DNA from 2 places in the Sanguibacter biliveldensis genome. Region 2 is predicted to be linked to the other one. Evidence: riboswitches for the same ligand, from Rfam matches in the RefSeq annotation. Region 2 holds a riboswitch; the other holds the start of a gene.
What was found. A riboswitch is a leader RNA that binds a small molecule or an ion and turns the genes downstream of it on or off. The one in region 2 is predicted to bind S-adenosylmethionine.
Positions count from the first base shown of each region.

Region 1: it holds a riboswitch for S-adenosylmethionine, as region 2 does, so the genes downstream of both, SANBI_RS00275 (methylenetetrahydrofolate reductase) here and SANBI_RS16690 (ABC transporter permease) in region 2, are expected to answer to the same signal.

Region 1 is NZ_CP138359.1:58,119-63,422, forward strand. It holds gene metE (5-methyltetrahydropteroyltriglutamate--homocysteine S-methyltransferase) at 1-624, opposite strand, end outside; gene SANBI_RS00275 (methylenetetrahydrofolate reductase) at 636-1,706, opposite strand; SAM riboswitch class I at 1,713-1,818, opposite strand; gene SANBI_RS00280 (PH domain-containing protein) at 1,885-2,424, opposite strand; gene SANBI_RS00285 (glycosyltransferase family 2 protein) at 2,457-3,353, opposite strand; gene SANBI_RS00290 (hypothetical protein) at 3,350-3,916, opposite strand; gene SANBI_RS00295 (helix-turn-helix transcriptional regulator) at 4,096-4,869, opposite strand; gene nagA (N-acetylglucosamine-6-phosphate deacetylase) at 5,017-5,304, shown strand, end outside.
Region 2 is NZ_CP138359.1:3,841,175-3,846,478, reverse strand. It holds gene SANBI_RS16700 (ABC transporter substrate-binding protein) at 1-583, opposite strand, end outside; gene SANBI_RS16695 (LysR family transcriptional regulator) at 1,260-2,186, shown strand; SAM riboswitch class IV at 2,404-2,516, shown strand; gene SANBI_RS16690 (ABC transporter permease) at 2,661-3,611, shown strand; gene SANBI_RS16685 (ABC transporter permease) at 3,623-4,615, shown strand; gene SANBI_RS16680 (ABC transporter ATP-binding protein) at 4,612-5,304, shown strand, end outside.

The DNA of each region.
Region 1 (5,304 bases), 530 kb from region 2:
GGGGAGCAGGTCTGCGAGGCGCGAGAGCGGCTCGAAGCCCGCGGGGGCGTCGTCGGCGGCCTTGCTCAGCAGCAGGAAGGTCACCGGTCCCACGAGGACGGGCCGGGTCGTCACGCCGTCGGCCAGCGCCTCGGTGAGCTGGCGGACCACGCGGTCGGAGGCGAGGTGGAAGGCCGTCGACGGTCCGATCTCGGGGACGAGGTAGTGGTAGTTGGTGTCGAACCACTTGGTCATCTCGAGCGGGGCGTCGTCGCCCTCGCCGCGTGCCGCGCGGAAGTACCCGGCGAGGTCGAGGTCGCCGTCGGCCGTCGCGAAACGGGGCGGGACGGCCCCGACGGTCACGGCGGTGTCGAGCACCTGGTCGTAGTACGAGAAGGTCTCGGGAACGGCGCCGTCGGTCGCGGAGAGGCCGAGCGCCACGAGACGGTCCCGGGTCGCCTTGCGCAGGGCAGCTGCCGTCTCCTCGAGCTGGTCGGCGTCGATGCGGCCGGCCCAGAAGGACTCGACGGCCTTCTTGAGCTCGCGGCGCGGCCCGATGCGGGGGTAGCCGAGAATGGTCGCCGCCGGGAATGCGGCAAAGGTCGGGTTCTGCTGGTCAGAGCTGAGCTCAGTACGTGTCGTCATGGGTCATCCCTCTAGATCAGTGCTGCGGTTGGTTGGGATGCGCCGACCCACGGCCCGCTGGCCAGGTCGGGACCAGCGTCGGCAGGTGCCGGGTGCGCTGGTCCGCCGCCGAGGTGTACGCCCTCGAGCAGGTCTAGTGCGGCTTCGTGCTTGTTGAAGGTGTAGACGTGCAGGCCCGGGGCTCCGGCTGCGAGGACGGCCTCGGCCAGCTCGACCGACGCCCGGATGCCGCGGGCGTGCCGGGCTGCGGGGTCGGCGAGGGACTCGAGGTCGCGGACGAGGGCCCTCGGGGCGGGGACGCCCGTGAGGGTCTCGACCCGGGCGAGACGCGCCGGGTCGGTCATGGGGAGCAGGCCGGCGAGGATCGGGAGGGTGACTCCCGCGCGCCGGGCCTCGTCCACGAAGCCGACATAGCTGTCGGCCTCGTAGAACAGCTGGGTGATCGCGAAGTCGGCGCCGGCCTGCTGCTTCTCGAGCAGCCGCTGCACCTCCTGCGACCGCGTGGTGCCGGCCGCCGCGTTGCCGTCGAGGAAGGTCGCGACGGCGATGGTCAGCGGACGGGCGGCCGAGCGCAGGGCGGACGAGGGGTCGTCCGCGCAGCGCTGGGCCTCGACCTCGCGGAGCAGCGCCACGAGCTCGTCGCTCGAGTTGATGCCCTGCGGGTGCGGGCGCCAGTCGGGCTGGTCGCGCGGGGGGTCGCCGCGGAGCGCGAGGAAGCTGCGGACACCCTCGGCGAGGAACTCGTCGATCACCTCGGCGACGTTGTCGCGGGAGGCGCCGACGCAGGTGAGGTGCGCGATCGGCAGCACGGGGGCGTGCTCGAGGATGCGCCTCACGACGGTCTGCGCGGTGGTCCGGTCTCCGCCTGCTGCGCCGTAGGTGACCGACACGAAGTCGGGCCTGGCGGCGATCAGGTGGTCGACGGTGCTCCAGAACTTCGGCGCCGCGGCAGGGTTGCGGGGCGGCATGAGCTCGAAGGAGATCGTGGGGCGCTGCCGTGCCGGGCGCGCTGCTGGCCGCCCCGGCGGGGCGGTCGCGGAGCCGCCCCCGGCGGGGGTCGGTGGGACGTCGGAAGCCGTCATGAGTTCACTCCATCGGACCTGGCGTTAGCACCCGCACCCATCAGGAGGCTTCCATAGTGGGGGGTTGCTGCGGTGTCGTCGAGCCAGGACTCTCAACCGCTCTGGATGGTGTCCCCGAATCTAGACGGCATCCATCAGGCGGTCCAGGTTCTGCCCGAGGGGTGAGACGAGCGTCTCGTCAGCGGAGACGGCGTCGGGGCTCGCGGGGCGGGAACTCGCCGTCGTCCGAGCCGTCGTCGGCCGAGAAGAGCAGGTCGTGGAGGACCACCTGGACCTGCTCGACCCGCGGGACGTCGTGCAGCGTGACCCCCGCCTTGTCCGTCGCGTCCGAGATGACGAGCGTGCCGCAGCCGAGCAGGCGGTCGGTGAGGCTCTTCTCGTAGGACACGTCGTTGATGCGGTAGAGCGGGATGTCCCGACCCGTGCGCGTGAGGATGCCGCTGCGGGTGATGAGCCGGCGGTTGGTCACCGTGTAGCGCGAGGTCACCCACCGCAGGAAGGGCAGCAGCACCCAGCCGACGAGGACCACGAGCAGCACCACACCACCCGCGAGCAGGATCCAGCCGCGCGCGGAGCTCTCCGGGAGCAGCACGACGAGGGCGACCGCGGCCGCGAGGAGCACGACGAAGAGCGCGATCGCCCCGAACAGCGCCTTGACGTGGGTGCGGAGGTTGAGGACGACGTGCTCGCCCTCGGCGAGAGTGCTCTGGATTCCCATGCCGGAATCTTCGCACCGCTCGCCCCCCGGCACTATCCCCGGTCGGGAGCGGGATCGAGCATCCGGTCGGGTGGCGCCGCGACGGCCGGCTCGGGTGTGACGGTCTGCTCGGGTGTGACGGCCGGTCCGGGTGTGACGGCCGGTTGCGGTGCGACAGCCCGCTCAGGTGCGGCGGGGAGCTGGCGGGCTGTCGAGATCCTGTGCGTCCAGCGCTCCCACGGCGGGCTGACGGCCCAGTTCACCTCGAGGGTGCGCCGGGCCCAGCGGAACCGGCGGGCCAGGCTCGCCGGCGACTGGAAGGTCCGGCCGGAGACCCCGACGGTCAGCGCGCGGTCGTACCTGACGCGCGCCGAGCTGCCGAGCTGGAAGCTCAGGTCGGTGTCGTCGTGCACCTGCGGGTCGTCCCTGTGCACCAGGTGCCTCACGCCGTGCCACGCGGAGACGCGCAGCGCCATGTTCGAGCCCCACAGCGGCACGTTCGCGACGGCTGCGCGCATCCCCCAGAAGTACCCGCGCATGTAGAAGACGCGCGCGAGGTGGCCGCGCACGGGCGGGAGGTCGTAGAAGGTCCCGGCGCCCGTCACCGCGCTGAGCGTCGGGTCGGCGTCGAAGACCGACGCGATCCGCGCGAGCCAGTCGCCCGGGGGCAGGCTGTCCGCGTCGCACCGCGCGATGATCCCGCCCTCGACGGCGTCGTAGCCCCGGGACGCCGCGGCCGGGATGCCGACGCTGTCCTCACGGACGACGCGAGCCCCGGCAGCCCGGGCGACCTCGGCTGTCGCGTCGGTCGAGGCGTTGTCGACGACGACCACCTCGAAGGGCGGGTGCGACTGGCGCGCGAGCGCGTCGAGGCACCGCGCGAGGTGCGCCGCGTCGTCCCGTGCGGGGACCACGACGGTGATGTCCGCAGCGCCGGGCCGGCGGGTCACGAGCGCCTCGCGAGGACGAGGCCTGCGACGAGGGCCCCGAGGGTGCCGACGGCGAGGTCGGAGACCGTGTCCGTGTAACCGACGTTGATCGAGCCGTCGACGTAGGTAGCGCCCGCCCACTCGCCGATCTCCCACAGCAGCGCCAGCAGGGAGCCGAGCCCCGTCACCGAGACGACGACGCCGAGCCTGGGGCGGCGCAGCGACGCCTCGCCGGGGCCGGAGACAGCGCCTGCGCGGCGCAGGACGAGCCAGACGAGCGCCGCGAGGGCCGCGGTGGCGACCAGGTGCATGACGAGGTCGAGCCACGGCACCGCCTCGTAGAGGTCGAGGAGCCCGGCCCACGCGGCGGCCGAGAGCACCAGGCCGAGCGCGGGGTCCCCGTAGCCGTGCAGGCCGAGGGCGCGCGGGACGACCGAGCCCAGCAGGACGAGGGACAGCAGCGCTGCGCCGACAGGGCCGTAGAGGACTGCGCCGACGACGATGCTCGCAGCGACGAGCGCACGGACCACGTCCCCCGCGATGACGGCTGGGGAGGTCGGCGGGGGCGCGTCGGCTGGGGTCACGCGGACGACTCTAGGCAGCGGGACCGTCCCGCGCCGGGTGAGACGTGTGGACGCTGCTGGCGGGAGGCCTCGATGACGCCCGGTCCGCGTGCCTGAGGAGCGGAGCGGTCGGCCGGGCTGAGCGTGCCGGCCGGGGTGAGGGTGTCAGTCGGGCTGAGCGTGCCAGCCGCCTGAGCGTGTCAGTCGAGCTGTGCGTCTCGGTCGAGCAGGCCGGCCTGCGCGGCCCGCGCACCGGCCTGGAACCGGCTGCCCGACTCGAGCAGCTCCATGAGCGAGGAGATGTGCCGGCGCGCCGTGCGGACCGAGCACCCGAGCCGACGGGCGACGACCTCGTCCTTGTGGCCGTCTGCGAGCAGCGCGAGCACGGTCCGTGCGGTCTGGTCGATCTCGACGGGGCGTCCCTCGGCGTCGACCAGTGCCGGGAAGTCCTGCGCGAGCGCCCACTCGGCGTCGTACCCGCGCTCCAGGTACGCGACGAGCCCCGGTTCGTGGATCACGAGGGCACCGGCCGAGCGTCCGTCGACGAAGCGTGTCGCCATCGCGACGACGCCGTCGAAGATCAGGGTGCGCGCGGGGATCATCGGGACCGTGCGGATCAGCACCCCGGCGGGGAGGGCGAGCGCGGCGTAGCTCTGCGTGGCGGTCTGGGTGCGGGTGCTGTGCTGGAGCATCGTGCGGACCTCGACGTCGCGGCCGGCCATCTCGGACACCGGCCCCCACCACGTGTCGATGTGGTCTGCGCCGAAGCCGGCCCCGGGGTGCGCGCCCCACAGGCTCGTGGTCGAGGTCGCGATGAGCTCGGAGAGCAGGTCGACGATGGTCTGGGTCGCCGTGAGGGTCTCGACGCCGGACCCTGAGAAGGTCGACCCGGGGGGACCGTCGAGAGTCGGGAGCACACCGGCTGGCGGTGGGACGCCGTCGGGTGAGGGCAGTGGATCGTGTCCCGGTGACACGGTTGTCCCCCCTCCGCCGACGCAGTCTCTGGACCGAGGGTATCCCACACCTCAGCGGCTCTCAGCGGCTCAGGAGAACGGGTCGAGGGCCCTCGGCGGGCATCCGGTCCTGACAGCGAGGACGTGCGGTGTCGCTAGGGTGAGGGCATGTCGAGCGCCCCCGCCCCAGCCGTCCCCGGTGCACAGTCCCCGACCGTGTACTCGGCCGCCTCTCTCCGCACCGGGCGCAGGACCCTGAGCCCCGGCTGGATGGTCGTCGACCAGGGTGTCGTCGTCGCCGTCGGCGAGGGCGAGCCGGACGCCGCGTGGGCCTCGGCCGAGCAGGCCGACCTCGGTGCGGCGACGCTCGTCCCCGGCTTCGTCGACGTCCACTGCCACGGGGGCGGAGGTGCGTCCTTCGGGGACGGACCGGACCTCCTCGCGAGCGCCCGGACC
Region 2 (5,304 bases):
GCGCCGTCTGCGGGTCGACGACCACGGTCTGGGCGTACCCGTCGAGGTAGCTCGACCCGAGGGTCGCCTGCGCCCCGAGCGCGGCGATCCCGTCGAGGTTCGCCTGGACGGCCGCGGCGTCGACGGGCGTGCCGTCGGCGAAGGTCGCGTCGTCGCGCAGGGTGAAGGTGAAGGTCTTCGCGTCGGGGGACACCTCCCACGACGTCGCGAGCCACGGCACGATCTCACCGGTCTCGGGGTCCTGGTCGGTGAGCGAGTCGACGAGCTGACGGCCGATGTTGAGCGAGTCGTTGCCGCCGGCCTGCTGCGGGTCGAGGCAGGTGGGGTCGTAGCCGAGGCCGAAGCGCAGCGTGCCGCCGCTCTGCGGCTCGCCGCCGCCCGCCGAGGCGCCCGGGGCGGCCGTCCCGGAGGAGGCGCAGCCGGCGAGCAGCAGCGCAGCGGCAGTTGCGGCGGCGGCCGCGGCGAGAGCCGGGCGGCGGGACGTGCTCTGGTGGGACGGCGTGGTCTGGTGAGACAACGAGGCCGGACGCGTCGGGGTGGCCTGGGGCTGTTCGGCCGGGCGGGATGAGGGGGTCGATGGCACGGTGGCTCCGGTTCGAGGGTGTGCGGCGGCCCCGGCACCGTGTCGGCGCCGTCGGGGCGCGCGGAGGGTGCCGGTCGTGGCCGGGAGGATGAGGGGGCGGTGCGGGCAGGACTGTGCCGAGAGATGCCGAGAGATGCCGACGGTGCCGGGCTGCGACGGGACGGTGCTCGTGCTGGCCAGGGCTCGGTCCGGGCGTGATCCCTCGGCGGGCCTCGGCAGCCCTGTGGGCGCGGACACGATGTGGCATCACGTGCCGTGTCAGGTGCCGGTGCTCCCGGGGTGGCGCTGTGGCGCGAGGCGCAGGACTGGCGTCAGCAGGGCCGTCGCGATGTGCGGGCGCAGGTCTCGGTCACGAGGTGCTCGCACGTGTTCAGGTCCTCGCCGACGCCTCTCGGCGTGCGGTCAGGGTCGACAGCGACAGCTGCCGGGGCGCACGGCCGGACAGCCCGCAGGCTGGGTGGGGCGGTGCGGCGCAGGGCGCAGGGCGCTCCGCGGGGCAGGCCGGAGGGTGTGCGGACCGAGGTCGGTCAGGATGGCTCTGCGTCGCACGGTGCACCTCCTCGGGTGTGGTCCGGTGGTCGTCGGCGACCGCGTCCGGGTCACCTGGTGGGACCGTAGCCCGGATGGTGAGAAGAAGTCCATCTATCCAGACTTCGCGTCAGCCTAAGATCTTCTTATGTATGACGTGAAGCGCCTCTCGCTCCTCCAGGACCTCTCGATGCTCGGCACGCTCGCAGCGGTCGCCGAGGTCAACGGCGTGACGGCGTCTGCGGTCTCCCAGCAGCTCAAGACCCTCGAGGACGAGGCCGGCGTCGACCTGCTCGTGCGGGACGGCAGACGCGTCCGTCTCACAGCCGCGGGAGACCTCCTCGTCGAGCACGCCGCCGAGGTGCTCGCCGCCCTCGAACGGGCCCGCGGGGCTGTCGCGGCGCTCCAGGACGAGGTCGCCGGTGAGGTCACGGTGGCCGCGTACCCCAGCATCCTCGCGCCTGTCGGCAGCCGCCTGGCCGTCGCTGTGCGCGAGCGGCACCCCGGCGTCACCGTCCGTCTCGCCGAGACCGACGCGACCCGCGCGATGCCTGCGGTGATCCGCCGCGAGATCGACGCGGCCCTCGTCCTGCGCTACCCGGACGACGGCGACGAGGTCGTCCCCGGGGCCCGCACCCGTCGCCTCTTCGACGAGCGCTTCGTCGCGGTCGTGCCCGAGGCTCTCGGCGGTGTCGTCCTGCACGGCGGGCTCGGCGTGCTCGGGCGCGACAGGTGGATCGTCGGGGCGCCGACGCTGCCCTGCACCCGGTCGATCGTGTCCGCATGCCGGACGGCCGGCTTCACCCCGGACGTCCAGCACGAGGGGATCGGCTACCTCGCGGCCATCCAGCTCGTCGGGGCCGGGCTCGGCGTGACGGTCGTCCCCGAGCTCTCTGCACAGGTGCTGCCCGAGGGCGTGGTCGCGGTCCCGTGCGCCGTCCCGCAGCGTCAGGTCGCCCTCGCCTACCGCGACGGCGCTCAGGGGCACCCGGTCACGCACGCGCTGCTCGACGTCGCCGCCGAGGTCGGCCGCACGCTCAAGACCCGCCCGCTCTTCGGGGCGCACACGGCGTGAGGCCCCGGCCCCGGCACCGCGGAGCCAGCGGGCTCGGGGCCGCAGGCTCGCCGGGCCACCGGGCCACCGAGGTTCCGAGGTTCCGGGGTTCCGAGTGATGGTGCTGCGGGGGTTCACAGGGGTTCACAGGGCGTAACACGCCGCGTCCGGAGAGTCGCCCCACCAGGGCTGGACACTGCTTGACCACCTCGTCGGAGCATGCCTAGGGTGTCGCCCAGGTCACGAGATCTCGCCCATGGCCCGGCAGGCGAGGCAGCAACCCCCAGATGGCAGCGGGGTGCTCCCGGGTATCGACCAGGCCGTCAGGACCCCTGACGGCAAGTGCCCCGACCACCCGACCGCGCGCAGCGCCGGTCGTGCACGCACCCGCATCTCCAACCCCTCACGCACCGCTGGTTCGGCCTCGCAGCCGACCGGCCAGGGTGGCGACAGGGCGTGGAGCCCTGCGCGGTGCGTCCGAGAGGAGTCCCCCTCGTGCGTGCCTATCTGCTGCGCCGCGCGCTCCAGGCCGTCTTCGTGCTCTGGGCCGCGTTCACCGCGACCTTCGCGATCTTGTACATGCTGCCGAGCAACCCCGTCGCGATCATGCTCGACGCCGGCGGCGAGGGGACGCAGGTCGAACCCGAGAAGGTCGCCGAGCTCACCGCGCGCTACGGCTTCGACAAGCCCGTGTGGGAGCAGTACCTCACGCGGCTGTGGGCGGCCGTCCGCGGTGACTTCGGCTCGTCGATCCAGACCGGCCAGCCCGTCACGGGCTCGATCCTCGACGCCCTGCCCGAGACCCTCAAGCTCGCCTCGATCGGCCTCGTGCTGGCCGTCGTCATCGGCGCCTCCCTCGCGCTCGTCGCCACCTGGACGCAGGCGCGCTGGCTCCGCCAGGCGCTCCTCGCGCTGCCGCCGCTCGGCGTCTCCGTCCCGACCTTCTGGGTCGGTCTCGTGCTGCTCCAGGTCGTCTCCTTCCAGTGGGCCCTGCTCCCGGCCATGGGCAACATCGGCTGGCAGACCCTCGTCCTGCCGAGCCTCACCCTCGCGATCCCGACCTCCGCTGTGATCGCGCAGGTCCTGGCCAAGAGCCTGTCGACGACGTGGGACCAGCCCTTCGTCGAGACGGCCCGCGCCAAGGGCACCCCCAGGCTGCACATCCACCTGCGGGACGTGCTGCGCAACGCGGCCATCCCCACGCTCACGCTCGTCGGCATCACCGTCGGCAACCTGCTCGCCGGGTCTGTGGTCGTCGAGACGGTGTTCTCGCGCAACGGCATCGGGCGCCTCACCCAGCAGGCCGTGACCTTCCAGGACATCCCTGTCGTGCAGGGCCTCGTGGTCCTCTCGGCCGTCATCTTCGTCGTGGTCAACCTCGTGGTCGACCTCGTCTACCCAGCCCTCGACCCCCGCATCAGCCAGCGCACCCGCGCGGCCGTCTGAGAGGACGCACCATGTCAGACCTGACGATCACCGTCCGGGGTGCCTCGACGGGCCCAGCCGCCGGCCCCACTGCAGGGCCCTCGTCCGCCGACGGGCTCGACCACGCGCTCGCCGAGGCCGCCGGTGGGCTCCACGACGCCGACGCCGACGCCTGGGCCGTGCCCTCGCGCACCGAGCGCCTGCGCCGACGTGCCCTGTGGCTCGTGCGGCGCCCGGGCCTCGTGCTCGCAGTCCTCGCCATCGCGCTCGCGCTCGCCTGGGCCTTCTGGCCGGCGGCCTTCGCGCCCTACAGCCCGACCGTGGGCGTCCCGGCCGACAAGCTGCAGGGCCCGAGCGCGCAGTACTGGTTCGGGACCGACTACCTCGGCCGTGACCTCTTCTCCCGCGTCGTGCACGGTTCGGCCCTGTCGCTCAAGGCGACCGCGATCGCTGTGGCCATCGCGCTCGTCGCGGGCTCGGGTATCGGGCTGGTGGCCGGGTTCGTCGGCGGGGTCGTCGACGACGTCCTCATGCGCGTGGTCGACGTCCTGCTGGCCGTCCCCGGTCTGCTGCTCTCCCTCGCCGTGGTCACGGTGCTCGGCTTCGGCACCACCAACGTCGCGATCGCTGTCGGCGTCGCCGCGGTCGCCTCGTTCGCGCGCGTCATGCGCGCCGAGGTGCTGCGGGTCCGCGAGTCGGTGTTCGTCGAGGCGGCCGCGGCCTCGGGCGTCGGACGCCTGACCATCTTGCGACGGCACGTGCTGCCCAACTCTTCAGGGCCCGTGCTCGTGCTGTCCGCTCTCGAGTTCGGCTCCGCGATCCTCGCGGTCTCGGCCCTGAGCTTCCTCGGCTTCGGTGCCGCGCCGCCGGCCCCTGAGTGGGGGTCCCTCGTCTCTGAGGGACGCAGCTACCTCGCCACCTCCTGGTGGCTCACCACGCTGCCCGGCCTCGTGGTCGTGGCCGTGGTGCTCTCGGCCAACCGTGTCAGCCGGGCCCTCGACGGAGAATGGAGCGACCTGCGATGACCAGCACGAAGACCACCAGCACGAAGACCACCAGCACGAACACCACCAGCACGACGTCTACCCGCACCGAGACCACCACGACGGTCGACGAGCCCGCGCGCTCGGGCCCGCTCCTCGTCGTCGAAGGTCTCGAGGTCGCGTACAGGACCCGCAGGGGGACCGTCCCGGCCGTGCGCGGCGTCGACCTGCACGTCGACGCGGGCGAGGTCGTAGCCGTCGTCGGCGAGTCCGGCTCGGGCAAGACGACCACGGCGCAGGCGATCATCGGGCTGCTGCCGCGCGGCGGCGTCCGCACCGCTGGGCGCATCGTGCTCGACGGCACCGACATCAGCGCCTGGAGCGACAAAGAGCTCGAGCGGGTCCGCGGTGCGCGCCTGGGCCTCGTGCCGCAAGACCCGACAGTCTCGCTCAACCCCGTCCGACGCATCGGCGACCAGGTGGCCGACGTGCTCGTCGTCCACTCCGGCCTCGCCCGCAGGGCGACCGGGCAGCGCGTGGTGGAGATCCTCGAGCAGGCCGGGCTGCGCGACCCCGAGGCCGTCGCCCGCCAGTACCCGCACCAGCTCTCGGGCGGCATGCGCCAGCGGGTGCTCATCGGCATCGCGCTCGCCTGCAGGCCTGCGCTCGTGATCGCCGACGAGCCGACCTCGGCCCTCGACGTCACAGTCCAGCGCGCTGTCCTCGACCAC